DNA from 2 places in the Mesorhizobium sp. M0491 genome. Region 1 is predicted to be linked to the other one. Evidence: predicted binding sites of a transcription regulator. Region 1 holds the regulator's gene; the other holds the start of a gene.

Region 1 (8,064 bases):
GATCCTCGATCATCTCTTTCCACTGGGCGATCCAGCCGACGGTGCGGGCGACCGCGAACAGCACGGTGAACATGGTGGTGGGAAAGCCCAGCGCCTTCAGCGTGATGCCGGAATAGAAGTCGACATTCGGGTAGAGCTTCTTCTCGATGAAATAGGAATCGGTCAGCGCGATCTTTTCCAGCTCCATGGCGATGTCGAGCAGCGGATCGTCCTTGATGCCGAGCTCGCCCAGAACCTCATGTGCCGTCTTCTGCATGATCTTGGCGCGCGGATCGTAGTTCTTGTAGACGCGGTGGCCAAAGCCCATCAAGCGGAAGGGGTCGTCCTTGTCCTTGGCGCGGGCGATGAATTCGGGGATATGATCGACATGGCCGATCTCGCCAAGCATGTTGAGCGCCGCTTCATTGGCGCCGCCATGCGCCGGTCCCCACAGGCAGGCTATACCGGCGGCGATGCACGCAAACGGGTTGGCGCCCGACGAGCCGGCGAGACGAACGGTCGAGGTCGAGGCGTTCTGCTCGTGGTCGGCGTGCAAAATGAAGATGCGCTCCATGGCGCGCGCCAGCACCGGGTTGATCTTGTATTCCTCGCACGGCACGGCAAAGCACATGTGCAGGAAGTTGGCGGCGAAGTTGAGCTCGTTCTTCGGGTAAATGAACGGCTGGCCGATGTGGTATTTGTAGGCCATCGCCGCGATCGTCGGCATCTTGGCGATCAGCCGCATGGAGGCAACCATGCGCTGGTAGGGGTCGGAGATGTCGGTGGAGTCGTGGTAGAAGGCCGACAGCGCGCCGACCACGCCGCACATCACCGCCATCGGATGCGCGTCGCGGCGGAAGCCGGTGAAAAAGCGCGACATCTGCTCATGCACCATGGTGTGGCGCGTCACGCGGTAATCGAAATCGTCCTTCTGCGCCTTGGTCGGCAATTCACCGTAGAGCAGGAGATAGCAGACCTCGAGGAAGTCGCCATGTTCGGCCAACTGGTCGATCGGATAGCCGCGGTGCAGGAGGACGCCGGCGTCGCCGTCGATGAAGGTGATTTCGGACTCGCAGCTTGCCGTCGAGGTGAAGCCGGGATCGTAGGTGAAAGCGCCGGTGGTGGAGTAGAGCGAGGCGATGTCGATGACATCAGGCCCGACCGAACCACTTCGCACCTTGAATTCATGGGTCTTGCCGGCGAATGCAAGCGTTGCCGTGGCCTCCTGGGTCTTGCCGCCCAAATCCATTTTTTTCGCAGCTTCGGTCATTGCAAACTCCTTCTTGTTTCCTCATGCCGGCAAAGGCAAAATTCTGCAGAGCGACACGTCGAAAATCACCGCAATGCGCGTATTCGCCACCGCATTTCAGGAGGTGCGTGCCAGATTGGGCCAAGGCCTAATGTTGCACTGCGAAACCCGCCTTTCAATGCCAATCTTCTTGGGCCAGTTTGCTCCTAATCGATTTGATCTGAGATGCGCGCCAGGCTTTCCTCGCGGCCGAGCACGGCGAGCACATCGAACACGCCCGGCGAGGTGCTTTTGCCGGTCAAAGCGGCGCGCAAAGGCTGGGCCACCGCGCCGAGTTTGTGACTGCCGGCCGCAGCCACCTCACGGATCGCCGCCTCCGCCGAGGCGGCTGTCCAGTCACTCGCAAGCCCGTTCAAAGCTTCGTGAGCACTGCGCAGGATCTTGCGGGCATCGTCGGTGAGCAGAAGGGCCGCCTTGTCGTCGATCGGCAGCGGTCGCGTGGCAAACAGGAAGGCCGCGCCGTCGACGAGCTCGACCAGCGTCTTGGCGCGCTCCTTCAGGCCCGGAAGCGCTGCCAGCAACTGCGCCTTGGTGCTGTCCTTCAGGCGTGCTGCGATCGCCGGGCCACCTTCGAGATAGGGCAGGGTGGCGATGAAGATGTCGAACAGCTCGGCATCGCTCATGCGGCGCATATGCGCGCCGTTGATCGCTTCCAGTTTGGCGAAGTCGAAGCGCGCCGCGCCCTTGTTGACATCGCCGATGTCGAACCACGAGATCATATCCTTGATCGACATGATCTCGTCGTCGCCATGGCTCCAGCCAAGGCGCGCCAGGTAGTTGAGCAGCGCCTCCGGCAGGTAGCCCATGGCGCGATAGGCCTCGACGCCAAGCGCGCCGTGCCGCTTCGACAGCTTGGCGCCATCGGCGCCGTGGATCAGCGGGATATGCGACATGGACGGCACGTCCCAGCCCATGGCGTTGTAGATGACGGTCTGGCGGGCGGCATTGGTCAGATGATCATCGCCGCGAATGATGTGGGTGACGGCCATGTCATGATCGTCGACGACGACGGCATGCATGTAAGTGGGATTGCCGTCCGAACGCAGGATGATGAAGTCGTCGAGATCCTTGTTGGGAAAGCGCACGTCGCCCTGGACACGGTCATGAACGATGGTCTCGCCTTCGGTCGGCGCCTTGATGCGGATGGCGCCCTTGGCGCCTGCGGGCGCCTCTGAGGGGTCGCGGTCGCGCCAGCGGCCGTCATAGCGGGGCGGCAGCCCCTTGGCTCTGGCAGCCTCGCGCATGGCCTCCAGTTCGGCTGGCGTGGCATAGCAATAATAGGCCATGCCCATGCGCACGAGCTCCTCAGCCACCTCGCGGTGGCGCGGCGCACGCTCGAACTGTGACACCGGCTCGCCGTCCCAGCTCAGGCCAAGCCAGGAAAGCCCGTCGAGGATGGCAGCCGTCGCGGCTTCATTGGAGCGTTCACGGTCGGTGTCTTCGATGCGCAGCAGCATCGTGCCGCCAGTGTGCTTTGCATACAGCCAGTTGAACAGCGCCGTGCGCGCGCCGCCTATGTGCAGATAGCCGGTGGGCGAGGGGGCAAAACGGGTGACGACCTTGTCGGACATGGAACTCTCGGAAACCATCTGAAGCGGGGTGCGGTTGCGCGGACTTTCGCGCGCCCGGCGTTCATGTAGCATAGGGTGTCGAGGGCGCAAGGGGCAGACCCGATGGCTGGACGAGGCTGGGGCTCGGATCAGGGCGAGGACGCTGCCATCGGCGTCAGCGAACGGTCCCTCTTTGCGCCTCTGCCATTGCCATCGCCCCTCCTGCCGGATCCCGGCCAAGCGCCGTTACAAGCGGATGTCGCCGCCTCTGTTCCTGTTGCCGAAACCGGCAGGATCGTTCGCGTGCGCCGGCAAATCAGCCTGACATCACTGCCTCGCCTGCGCCACAGCGTGAACACGGCGGCGAGCCTGGAACTCGACCGGGGCGTGGCCTTCCTGCTGGTGCCGGTCTGCCTGGCGATCGGAGCGATCGGCTATTTTTCGCTGGCGGCGGAGCCTGACTTTGCGAGACCTGTCGCGGTTGTCATTCTGACGGGGATCTGTGCGCTGGTCTCGCGTTCATGGTCAAAGACCCATCTGTGCGCCATGGCCGCACTTTTGTGCGCCCTAGGACTGCTTGCTGCCAAGGTCGAGACGTGGCGTGCGGGCACACAAATGTTGGGCTCGGAAATTTCGACGCAAGTCACCGGCCGCGTCGTTTCGCTCGACCGTATGGAGAGCGGTCGTATCCGGTTGACCATCGACGTGATCTCGACCGCCAGGCCGAAACTGCGCTATGCGCCGGAACGTGTGCGGCTTTCGGCACGCAAGATCCCGGCTGACGTGACCGCCGGCTCCCTCATCACCGGATATGCCAAGCTTTTGCCGCCGACCGGGCCGGTGCGGCCGGACAGCTATGATTTCTCCTTCGACAGCTATTTTGCCGGCATCGGCGGCAGCGGATTCTTTCTCGGCAATCCAAAGCTTGTCGTTAGCGACGATGGCGACATGCCGCTGTCGGCCCGAATTTCCTCCAGTGTGGAAAAAGCCCGTGAAGGTATCGCCGACCATATCAGGGCCAGCGTCGGCGGCGCCGAAGGCGAGATCGCCGCGGCGCTCATCGTCGGCGTGCGCGCCGGCATTCCCGATGAGATCAATGAGGCGATGCGACGTACCGGCATCTACCACATCATCTCCATTTCGGGACTGCACATGGCGCTGGTCGCGGGCACCATCATGGGATTGCTGCGCGGCGCCTTCGCCTTGTTTCCCGACTTTTCCGCGCGTCGCCCGGTCAAGAAGTATGCCGCTGCCGCCGCGCTGTTCTCGATCGCGGCCTATCTCATCATCTCTGGAGTCGTCGTTGCCGCCGAGCGCAGCTTCATCATGCTGGCGGTGATGCTGATTGCCGTGCTGTTCGATCGAGCAGCACTCACCATGCGCAATCTGGCGATCTCGGCGATCGCCGTCATCGTGGTGTCGCCGCATGAGGTGGTCGGCCCGAGTTTTCAGATGTCGTTCGCCGCGACCGCGGCTCTGGTCGGCGCCTATGCCGGCTGGGCCGATCACCGCGCGGGAAAAGCAAGGCCGCCGCCGCCAAAGCGATCCATGCCCGGTTTCCTGACGCGAAAGTTCGTGCTGGCGGCAACCGGCCTTGCCATGACCTCGATCATCGCCGGCAGCGCCACGACGCTGTTTGCCATCTGGCATTTTCAGCGTGTGTCGCCGCTCAGCCTGTTTGCCAATCTCGCGGTTATGCCGATCGTCACCGTCGTCATGTTCCTGGCCGTCGCCAGCGCGCTGCTGATGCCTTTCGGATTGGATTGGCCGGCTCTCTACCTGATGGGCAAGGGCCTGACGATGATGATCGCCATATCGGGCTGGATCTCCGAGCGTTCGCCTGTCGATGGAGTCGGGCTGATTTCCCAACACTCGGTCCTGCTGGTGGCAATTGCCCTGGTCATCGCGACGATGGCGACAACTTGGCTGCGGCTCGCTGCTCTGCCACTCGCGCTGGCAGGCTTGCTGACCGTCTCGGATACGCGCACGCCGGATGTGCTGATCTCGGAAGACGCCCGGCTGGTGGCGTTGCCGATCGGTGGCGGCGAGCTTGCCGTCAGCCGGGAACGGCCGAACGAATTCACCGTCGACAACTGGAAACGCGCCCTGACATCAGAAACCATCGTCGTGCCAGAGGTGTTCGACAACAGCGATGGGCAATTCGATGTCGCGGATGCCGTTGATCTGCCGCTGGGATCGCCGTTTTATTGCTCCTCAGGCGTTTGCGTGGCCAGGCACATGTCCGGTGCGATCATTGCCTATGTCGAGGACCGCAAGGACACCTGGAAAGCCTGCGGCTTCGCCGAGCTGATCGTCATCAATGACGCCACCGCGTATGACGCCTGTCACAATCCGCTGGTTCTCGTCATCACCAAGCGGCAACTGGCTCGCAAAGGCAGTGCCGCGGTCTTCTTCGATCGCCAATCGGCGACCACGCCGGCGACGATCAGCTTCGCGGTGGACAGCCCATATCGGCCCTGGCACACGCAACGCAAATACTCTCGTGAGGCAAGGGGGCTGGCACCCTTCAAGAAACCGGAGAAGCCAGCGGCCAACCCACAGCCGCCTCAGTAGCGGCGGATCAGGCCGACGAGCTTGCCTTGCACCTTGACCCTGTCCGGGCCGAAAATACGGGTTTCATAGGCCGGATTGGCGGCTTCGAGAGCAATCGAAGCGCCCTTGCGGCGGAACCGCTTCAGCGTCGCTTCCTCTTCATCGACCAGCGCCACGATGATCTCGCCGGGGCTCGCCGTGTCGGCATTGCGGATGATGACGGTGTCGCCGTCGAAGATACCGGCCTCGATCATCGAGTCTCCCTTGACCTCCAGCGCATAGTGGGCGCCGCCCATGATCATGTCCGGCGGCACCGAGATCGAATGCGTCTGATGCTGGATGGCATCGATCGGCACACCGGCGGCGATACGGCCCATGACCGGGATCGACACGGCGGAGACCGCATCGTCATCATTGCCGGGCGAGGGCATCCGCGAAGGCGCCGGCTTGATCTGCCGGCCAAGGGCGCCACCCTGACCGAGACTGCCCTGGATGACGCTTGGCGAAAACTTCTTTGCCGCGTTGAGACCGGGCGCGATCGAGTCCGGCAATCGCAGCACTTCCAGCGCGCGTGCCCGGTTGGGCAACCGGCGAATAAAGCCGCGCTCCTCAAGTGCGGTGATCAGCCGATGAATCCCGGATTTGGAGGCAAGGTCAAGCGCCTCCTTCATCTCGTCGAAGGATGGCGGAATGCCGCTCTCCTTCAGGCGTTCATGGATGAACATCAGCAGTTCATGTTGCTTGCGCGTCAGCATGGCGGCCCCCAGGTTACCTGAAACCAGAATCGAAAAACAAACCCAGAACAAACCCTATCTGTTCCAGTTGTGTTCTGCAACCGTTTAAAGTTTAATGAATTTGTTAAGGCTGCTGAAATTATTTGGCGCTTGCCAGCGGGTCGCGATCAACAGGCGCTAGGCACGGCGATGCGCCTGCTCACATTGAAATTATTATGGTTAATGACCTGTGGCTCATCCTCGACCCAAGGCTTGGCATTATTAGTCTATCGACCTCCACAAAGGACGATATCAATCTTCGGGACGTTCGTTTGCCGTGAACGAAACGGAGCCAAAACGCCAACGTCTGTTGGCATTTGTGGCTGGAAATTCAGCCCTCCGTCATCTGCCAGGCAGTGAGGGCGGCGGCGGTGGATCGCGGGGATCGTTGCGTCAGGTAACGGCTTCCTTGACCGCGAAACGGCGGTCCTTCCATGCGCCCGTGCGCAGAATATCCTCCAGCACCTCAACCGCCAGCCACACATCCTTGTAGCCGACATAGAGCGGCGTGAAGCCGAAACGGATGGTCGATGGCGCACGAAAATCACCGATGACGCCGCGCTCGATCAGCGCCCGCATGATTTGATAGCCGTGATCGTGAAGGAACGACACCTGGCTGCCGCGCCTGGTCGCGTCGCGGGTGGTCTCCAGCGTGAGACCGTAGGCGCCGCACCTGGCTTCGACGAGCTGGATGAACAGTTCTGTCAACGCGACACTCTTCTTTCGCAATGCCGCCATGTCGACGTCATTCCAGATGGCAAGCGCGCCTTTGAGCGCCCGCATCGACAGGATCGGCTGAGTGCCGCACAAAAAGCGGCGGATGCCGGTGCCGGCAACATAACCCCGTTCGAAGGCAAAGGGCCGCGCATGGCCCCACCAGCCGCTGAGCGGCTGGCTGATATCGCCGTGGTGGCGCTGCGCGGCATAGATGAAGGCCGGTGCGCCCGGACCGCCGTTGAGGTACTTGTAGGTGCAGCCGATGGCGAAATCGGCATTTGCGTGATCGAGCTCGACGGGCAGGGCGCCGGCGGTGTGGCAAAGATCCCAGACGATCAGCGCTCCGGCCGCATGAGCTTTGCGCGTCAGCGCCGCCATGTCGCGCAGTTCACCCGATTTGTAATTGACGTGATTGACCAGCACCACCGCGACGTTTTCGTCGATCAGCTCTTCGATGGTCGGCGCGTCGACACCCGCGAGGCGCAGCAGGACGCCATCCCGGGTCGAGGCCACGCCTTCGGCGATGTACAGGTCGGTGGGAAAACTGTCACCTTCGGCGACGATGGCCGACCGGCCGGGCCGCATCTCCAGCGCCGCATGCAGCACCTTGTAGATGTTGGTCGATGTCGTGTCGCAGACAACGGTCTGGCCGGCCGCGGCTCCTATCAGGCGTCCGAGCTGGTCGCCGAGTTCGATTGGCATCTCGAACCATCCGGCGGTGTTCCAAGCTCGGATGAGATCCTGGGCCCATTCTTGGGTCGCCGCCTGCTGCAGCTCGCTGAAAACGGCATGAGACGCTGCCCCCAGTGAATTGCCGTCGAGATAGATCATCCCCTCCGGCAGAATGAAACGGTCGCGCATGGCCCGCAGCGGATCCGTGGCATCCATCGCTTCGACTGCGGCGAGATCAGGAATTCCACTCATGGTCGGTCAGTCCCCGGTTGTTCGCGAAGGGTTTTCCGCCACAGCGCGTCCCCTCAGTGTGCCTGTTCTCATTTCGATGATGTCAGAGCCGGGTGCGGACCGTCCACAGTTCCGGGAACAGCACGACCTCGAGCATTTTCTTCAGATACGAAGCACCCGACGTGCCGCCGGTGCCGCGTTTCAGGCCGATGATGCGCTCCACCGTGGTGACATGATTGAAGCGCCAGCGGCGGAAATAATCCTCGAAGTCGACCAGCTT
Region 2 (8,064 bases), on a different contig from region 1:
CGGCATCGACATGCTCGACGGCGTCTCCAACGATTTTCGTGACCTCGACGCTTTCACACATGAATGCGCGGAAGCCGCAGCCATGGGGTTCGACGGCAAGAGCCTTATCCACCCGGCCCAGATCGAAGCCGCGAACCGAGCCTTTGCGCCGTCCATGGAAGCGGTGGCCGAGGCGCGCTCGGTGAAGGAAGCCTTCGCGCTGCCGGAAAATGCCGGCAAGGGCGTGATCGCGCTGAACGGCAGGATGGTCGAGCGGCTGCACTTGGCGCAGGCCGAAAAACTGCTGGCGAAGGCAGCCGCCATCGGGTCATAAATGCTCGATGGATGCGGGCGAGCTATAGCTACTCACGACAGGAATTGAACAATGAAACTCTACCGCTTTCTGTCCGCTCCGGACGATGCCAGCTTCTGCCACAAGGTGACGGCGGCGCTGAACAAGGGCTGGCACCTGTTCGGCTCGCCGACTTATGCCTACGACAAGAAGGCCAAAGCGATGCGTTGCGGCCAGGCCGTGGTCAAGGATATAGACGGCCAGGAATACGGACCCGATACGAAGCTCAGCGACTGGTAGGCTCCGCTCGCATCCACAGCCAGCCGGCCAGCCAGGCGATGGCTGCCGCAAGCGTCACCAGGCCCAGGTCAAGAGCCCACTCCGGCACGAACGCACGGAGCGCGATAGGCGCCGCGCCAATGAAATAGAGGGCGAGCGGAATGCGCGGCACGCCTCTTGCAACGACAAGAGAGATTACAAACGCCAGCGTCCCAAGCAGAAAAAGAACCGAACTGGCGACCAGAGCCAGCCCGAGAGGGCCAGCGCGCAGATCGATGATGGTTGTCAGCGGAAGTTTCGAAAATACGAGATTGATCACCACTTCCACACCGACCAAACTTGCCAGTGCAACGAAGTTGATGACAAACGCGATGGTGCCGAACAGGCCCGCGCGCCGGCCAAACGCAAGAAACAGGCCGACGACAAGACCAAGCGCCAATATCTCGGCGACCGGTGCGAGAAGTTGCGTCAGATCGGTGGTCGCGATGAGCGCGCTGCGTTTGGCTGCGTTGACCAGAAGAATGAGCGCGCTTCCCACCCCGGCGACGGCGGCAAGCCGATAGAGCGGAGTGCTCGACTGGATAGTGGAATTTTCCTTGCGCTGAGGTTCTTCGGCTGAACTCCTCAGCGAAATGAGCGATTGCGGACGGCGGGGTTCGGCGGTTCTGGCAAGCATCTTCGTTTCCTCATCCGGGAAAACGGGAGCCGCGAAGACCGCAGGCCTGTTCCGATCCCATCTGTAATCACTGCTTACATGCTCTTGCCTGCATTGTAAACAGTGATTACATAAATCGCGGATCGTGCTACAGATGCGTGAAGCAGGCCTCCGGAACGAAAACGAAGGAGAAGAGATGGCAAACGCCAAGACGCCTCACCGCACCGGCTACCACCATGGCCATTTGCGGGACACGTTGATCGATGCTGCAATTCAACTTGTCGAGGAAGGCGGCCCCGACAATGTAAGCGTGCGCGAAGCCGCAAAGCGGGCCGGCGTTTCCCCCGGCGCCCCCTTCCGGCATTTTCAGTCGAAAACAGCGCTGCTGACCGCGGTCGCCGAACAGGCCATGAACCGGCTGACAGAGGCCGTTGCCAATGCACTTTCAGCAGTCGACAGCGCGGATCCCATCGTGGCCTTCGAAGCAATCGGACAAGGCTATCTGGAATGGGCGATCGCCAATCCCACGCATTTCCAGATCATCAGTTCCCGAACCCTGATTGATTTCGACGCGTCGGACAGTCTTCGCGGTCAGAATGAGGCCATTCGCCGGAAGATGATCGACCTGCTGACCCAAGCGCAACACCAGGGTCAACTGGCTGCGAACGCGGATTTCGATCATCTGGTTCTTGCCGCTCGTGCCTTTGTCTATGGGTTGGCACGAATGGTGGTTGATGGTCATTTTCCGGAGTGGCATCCGTCCGAGCCGCCATCGCTCGCCGTGCGCAAGGCGCTGCATCTTTTCATCAGCCGAATGACCAACCTATCTGAAGCGGGATCCCAGAAACCCTTGCCGCCGCTGGGTTGTGGACCGACTGGATAGGAATGGACATTTCACGCGACGCAGGAACCAGCTATTCCGCCGCCTCTTCGATCTTCTCCATATCATCGTCCGACAGGCCGAAATGGTGGCCGATCTCGTGGATCAGCACGTGGGTGACGATGTCGCCCAGCGTCTCTTCGTTCTCGGACCAGTAGTCGAGGATGGCGCGGCGATAGAGCGTGATCCGGTTTGGGCCTTCGCCGGTCTGCGGGTTCCAGCGCTCGGCGATGCCGCGTCCCTCGAACAGACCGAGCAGGTCGAACGGCGTTTCTAGCGACAGATCGTCCATGATCTCGTCGGTCGGGAATTCGGCGATCTGGATAACGATCTCGCCGGTCAGCTTGCGAAAATCCTCCGGCAGATGGGCGTACGCCTCCAGCGCCAGGAACTCCATTTCGTCCATCGAGGGCGAGAGTTCGTCGTGCCAGGTGCGGGTCTTGTAGATGCGGGCCATGCTTTGTCCTTTGATCCCGGCATATAGGCTTTCGCACCGTAATCGGCAAATGACACGGGCCGATGCGCCTGCGCCATCCGCGCGGAGAGGAATAAATTCCCCATGTGTCTGCTTGACTCTTGGGATGCGCTCTGGAATCTATAGGGAACATAACAGGAACAATGTGAGTGGAAGCTGACCGTCATGGCGATGACCGCCGTGGCGCGGGAGACTGTTTTTGCCCTGCGCCGCCAGATCGCGAAAATCGAGGGAACGCTGCCCGAGCGCTTGGCTGCGCCGGCCGCCGCGCCCTTTGATGCCGACGTCAACACCGATCTCACAATCGTCCGGCGTGGCATTGCCGCGGCGTTGCCGGATGCGTTCCTGCCTATTGGCGTCGAGCGCCTCGACGCCGCCCTGAGCGGCGGCCTGCCGAAGGCCGCCCTGAGCGAAATCCATGGCACGCAAACCCGCGATGCCGGGGCCGTCGCCGGCTTCGCTTTGTCGCTCACAAGCCTGATCCTCAAGCAAACGCCGGGGCTGCCGGTGCTGTGGATCGGCACATCGGAGATCTTTCGCGAGGCCGGCTTTCCCTATGCCAGGGGGCTTCACGCCTCGTTCGGCATCGAGCCGGAGCAATTGCTGTTTTCCGAGGCACCGAGACTTGTCGATGCGCTGTGGGTCGCCGAGGAGGCGGCCCGGATGACGGCGCTCGCCGCGGTCATCCTCGAAATTCGCGGCAATCCGCAGCGGCTTGACCTGACCGCGACACGCCGGCTGCATGCAAGGGCGCAAGCGGCCGGCCGCCCGGTGTTCCTGCTGCGGCAGGCGGCCGAGCCCGAACCGACGGCGGCACCCGTCCGCCTCATCGTCACGTCGGCACCGGCGGTGCCGCGCGACACCATCGCCGGGCCGCTGGCCGGCTCGATCGGCCGCCCGGCCTTCACCCTCACCATCGGCAAGAGCCGCACGGCCCTGCCTGGACAATTCACACTGGAGTGGAATCCCGATGAATGCGCATTCGACGAAAGAGCGGGCGACGAAAGAGCGGGCGACGAAGGAGCAGGTGGGGGAAGAAACCGGCCAAAGAATCCTGTCCCTGTGGTTTCCCTATCTGGCGGCGGAAAGGGTCCTGCGCCAGCGTCTGGGGCGGTCCTGGCGTTCCCGGCCGTCGGATCACCCATCTCACCCGCCGCTCGTGATCAGCCATCGCGACCGCAACGCACAGCGCATCTCGGCCCTCGACGAGCGGGCTGAGGCGCTGCACCTGAAGCGCGACATGGGCATCGCCGATGCGCGCGCCATGCATCCGTCGATCGACATCGTCGAGGCCGATCCGGAAGCCGACCGCCGCCTGCTCGAAGGCCTTGCCGACTGGTGCGACCGCTACACCCCGCTGGTGGCGCTGGATGGCGCGGACGGCCTGTTTCTCGACGTCACCGGCTGCACCCATCTGTTCGGCGGCGAACGTGCCATGCTGGACGACATCCTGTCGCGCTTCTTCCATCAGGGTTTCGATGTCCGTGCCGGGCTTGCCGCGACGCCGGGCGCGGCCTGGGCGGCGGCACGGTTTTGCGGCGACCGCATCGTTGTGTCAGGCGAGGAGGAAGCGCTGCTGGCACCCCTGCCGCTGGCCGCGCTGCGCATCGAACCGGCGACCCGCACCAGCCTGGAAAGCGTCGGCCTGCGCACGGCGGGCGCCGTCATGGCGGCACCGCGCGCGCCGCTCGCCCGCCGCTTTGGCACCTTGCTGCTCCTGCGCCTCGATCAGGCGCTTGGCCGCCTCGACGAGGCAGTCTCGCCGCGCCTTCCCGTCGCGCCGCTTTCGGTCGAACGCCACCTCGCCGAACCCGTCACCCTGACCGAGGACATCGAACGGCTGGTGGGCATGCTGGCGGCGACCTTGAAAACCGATCTCGAGCGCCGCGGCGAGGGTGCCAGGACACTGGCGCTGCTGCTCTTTCGCGTCGACGGCGCCGTCAGCCGCATCGCCCTCGGCACCTCGCGGCCGATGCGCGAACCCATGCTGATCCAGAAACTGTTCCATGAAAGGTTGGCCGCGCTCGAACAGGATATCGATGCCGGCTATGGTTTCGATCTGGTGCGGCTCTCGGTGTTGGCGGCAGCCACCTTCGACATGCAGCAGGCCGATCTGACTGGCGAAACGACCGACGACGGTGCCGATATCGCGCTGTTCGCCGACCGCATCCGCGCCCGGCTCGGCGAGGGGGCGGTTCTCCGGCCGGTCGCGGTCGAAAGCCATCTGCCGGAGCGTGCCGTCGCGACGATCCCCTTCACCGAAGCGCCGCGCCGGACCACGCCGCCGAAGAAGCCGGACAGGCTGCAGGCGCCACAAACCATTTTTCCGCCGGAACGGCCGATCCGGCTGTTCCGCTCGCCCGAACCCATCGATGTGCCGGCCACTGAAATGCCGGAAGGACCACCGCTGCACTTCCGCTGGCGGCGCGCGCTCTACCGGGTCACGCGCGCCGAAGGGCCGGAACGCATCGCCGCCGAATGGTGGCGCGAGGCAGCGAGCGATCCGATCACGTCAACCCGCGACTATTTCCGTATCGAGGACGCCGATGGTCGCCGCTATTGGCTTTACCGGCAAGGTCTTTACGGCAACACGCAGGTGCCGCCGCGCTGGTTCATGCATGGTGTCTTCGCATGAACGCGCTGACCGTCATTCCCTTTGCCGAGTTCGGCATCCAGTCGAATTTCTCCTTCCTGCGCGGCGCCTCCAAGCCGGAGGAGCTGGTGGTCGCGGCCAAGCTCCTGGGCTTCTCGGCGATCGGGCTTGCCGACCGCAACACGGTGGCCGGCGTGGTGCGCGCCTGGCAGCAGGCCAAGGTCGAAAAACTCTCCTATCATCCCGGCTGCCGGCTGGTTTTTGGCGACGGCACGCCGGACATCCTCGCCTATCCCCAGGACCGCAAGGGCTGGGGGCATCTGTGCCGCATGCTCACCCAGGCCAATCTGCGCGACGAGAACGAAAAGGGCGCCACCCTTCTCCAGCGCAGCGACCTGCTCGAATGGGGGGATCTGATGTCGCTGGCAGTCCTGCCCGGTCTGTCGGCGGGGGCGCAGGACGGTCTCGCCTTGCTTCGGCTGCTCAAGGATCGTTTCGGCAGAAATCTCCGTCTGGCCGTTTCGCCCGACTACGCCGGCAATGACCGTTTCCGCATCGAGCAGGCCGCGGCTCTTGCCGAGAGCGTCGGTATTCCGCTGATGGCGACCAACGACGTTCTCTATCACACCGCCGAACGGCGCCCGCTGCAGGACGTGCTGACCGCGATCCGCCTCAACACCCCCGTCGCCGAGGTCGGGCTGCAACTCACCGCCAATGCCGAGCGCCATCTGAAGCCACCGATGGAGATGGCGCGCCTGTTCCGCAGGCATCCGCAAGCATTGGCCGAGACCTTGCGGTTTGCCGAAAGCCTGGGTTTTTCCCTTGAGGAGCTGAAGCACAACTATCCAGAGGAGACGACTGAGGCAGGCGTCGACCCTCAGACGGAACTGGAGAGATTGACTTGGGAGGGCGCCAGGAAACGTTACCCCGAGGGCATCCCTGACAAAGTGGAAGGACTCATCCGGCACGAACTCGAAATTGTCGGTCAGAAGAAATACGCCCGTTATTTTCTCACCGTTCGCGACATCGTTCGGTTCGCGCGTTCGGAAGAGGTCGGCATTCTGTGTCAGGGTCGCGGCTCCGCCGCAAACTCCGTCATCTGCTATTGTCTGGAGATTACGGAGGTAGATCCTGGCCTTCTGGACGTTCTTTTCGAGCGCTTTGTTTCGACGGAGCGCGACGAACCTCCAGACATCGATGTCGACTTCGAACATGAGAGGCGTGATGAGGTCATCGCCTATATCTACAATAAATACAGCGCCAAACGCACAGCCTTGGCCGCAGCCGTCATCAGCTATCGCGGCCGTTCGGCGCTACGCGAAGTGGCTAAGGCAATGGGCCTGTCGGAAGATGTCAGAAGCGCTTTGGCGAGCACGATCTGGGGTTGGTCGACCTCCGAACTTGGCGAGAAGGAGGCTCACGCTGGCGGCATCAACCGCACCGACCCGCTGGCAAAACTGGTGATCGAACGCTCCAACGATATCATGGGCTTTCCCCGTCATCTGTCGCAACATGTCGGCGGCTTCGTCATCACCAAAGACCGGCTCGATGAGATCGTGCCCATCGTCAAGACGGCGATGGACGAACGCAAGATGGTCGAATGGGATAAGGATGACCTGGATAATGTCGGCATCCTCAAAGTCGATGTGCTGGCGCTTGGCATGCTGTCTTGCCTGAGGCGTGCTTTCGATCTGCTGGAAACCCACTACGGAGTAAGGGACAAGTATGACCGGCGGCTGACCCTTGCGACAATTCCGCAAAAGGATAGCCGCGTTTACGACATGATCTGCCGTGCCGACACATTGGGCGTCTTTCAGATTGAATCGCGTGCCCAGATGTCGATGCTGCCGCGTCTCAGGCCCCGCACATTCTATGATCTGGCCATCGAAGTGGCGATCGTGCGACCCGGTCCTATCCAGGGCGATATGGTGCACCCCTACCTTCGTCGACGGCAGGGAAAGGAGAAGGTCGAGTATCCGAGCAAGGAACTTCAAGCCATTCTGGAGCGAACTCTCGGTGTGCCGTTGTTTCAAGAGCAGGCAATGAAGATCGCGATCGATGCCGGGGGCTTCTCGCCTGGTGAGGCGGATAAGCTAAGACGCGCTATGGCCACCTTTAAGCGCAGTGGCATGATCAAAAACTATGAAACGCTGATGGTCGAAGGGATGGTCAAGAAAGGCTATCAACGAGACTTCGCCGAGCGCTGTTTCAAGCAGATCGAGGGCTTTGGCGAATATGGCTTTCCCGAAAGCCATGCCGCTTCCTTCGCCCTGCTCGTCTATGCCTCCTGCTGGTTCAAGACCTTCTATCCCGACGTGTTCTGCGCCGCGATCCTGAATTCACAGCCGATGGGGTTTTACCAGCCGGCCCAGTTGGTGCGCGACGCAAGCGACCATGGCGTCGACATCCGCGACGTCGACGTCAATTTTTCGGTGTGGGATTGTACGCTGGAAAAGGCGCCGTTCGATCCGGCCCGTATCCTCCCGCGCCATGCCGAGATGCGCGGCGTCATCGAGACGAAGCATGCCGTCCGGCTCGGCTTCCGCCAGATCAAGGGCCTGTCGAAGGAGCGCATGGCGGCCTTCGTCGAACGGCGCGGCTCAGGCTACGGATCCGTCCGGGATGTCTGGCTGCGCTCCGGCCTCGATGTCGGCGAGATCGAAAAACTGGCGCAGGCCGATGCCTTCCGCTCGCTTGGTCTTGATCGTCGCGAAGCGTTGTGGGCGGTGCGCGCGCTCGACGGCAAGAGCGCCGCCGAAAGGCTGCCGCTGTTCGACCAGCCGGCGCTTCGCCTGCGCGAGCTGGAGCCCGAGACGAAGCTGCCGAAAATGCCGCTCGGCGAGCATGTCATCCATGATTACCGCGCGCTCGGCCTGTCGCTGAAGGCGCATCCGGTCGCCTTCCTGCGCGA

What was found. The regulator LexA, encoded in region 1, represses DNA repair genes until DNA is damaged. The targets are predictions, from matches to a motif close to TGTTCNNNNTGTGTTCNG.
Region 2: the regulator LexA is predicted to act here: its motif matches at 2,686-2,703, upstream of NKI69_RS29935 (ImuA family protein).

The regions. Positions count from the first base shown of each region.
Region 1 covers NZ_JAMYRE010000008.1:226,809-234,872, reverse strand. Annotated here, with positions in the region: gene gltA (citrate synthase) at 1-1,249, opposite strand, end outside; gene gltX (glutamate--tRNA ligase) at 1,435-2,859, opposite strand; gene NKI69_RS13015 (ComEC/Rec2 family competence protein) at 2,962-5,412, shown strand; gene lexA (transcriptional repressor LexA) at 5,406-6,146, opposite strand; gene kynU (kynureninase) at 6,558-7,805, opposite strand; gene kynA (tryptophan 2,3-dioxygenase) at 7,888-8,064, opposite strand, start outside.
Region 2 covers NZ_JAMYRE010000031.1:48,794-56,857, reverse strand. Annotated here, with positions in the region: gene NKI69_RS29960 (HpcH/HpaI aldolase/citrate lyase family protein) at 1-313, shown strand, start outside; gene NKI69_RS29955 (DUF1737 domain-containing protein) at 365-571, shown strand; gene NKI69_RS29950 (hypothetical protein) at 558-1,226, opposite strand; gene NKI69_RS29945 (TetR/AcrR family transcriptional regulator) at 1,402-2,088, shown strand; gene NKI69_RS29940 (metallopeptidase family protein) at 2,120-2,542, opposite strand; gene NKI69_RS29935 (ImuA family protein) at 2,726-3,778, shown strand; gene NKI69_RS29930 (DUF6504 family protein) at 3,720-5,195, shown strand; gene NKI69_RS29925 (error-prone DNA polymerase) at 5,192-8,064, shown strand, end outside.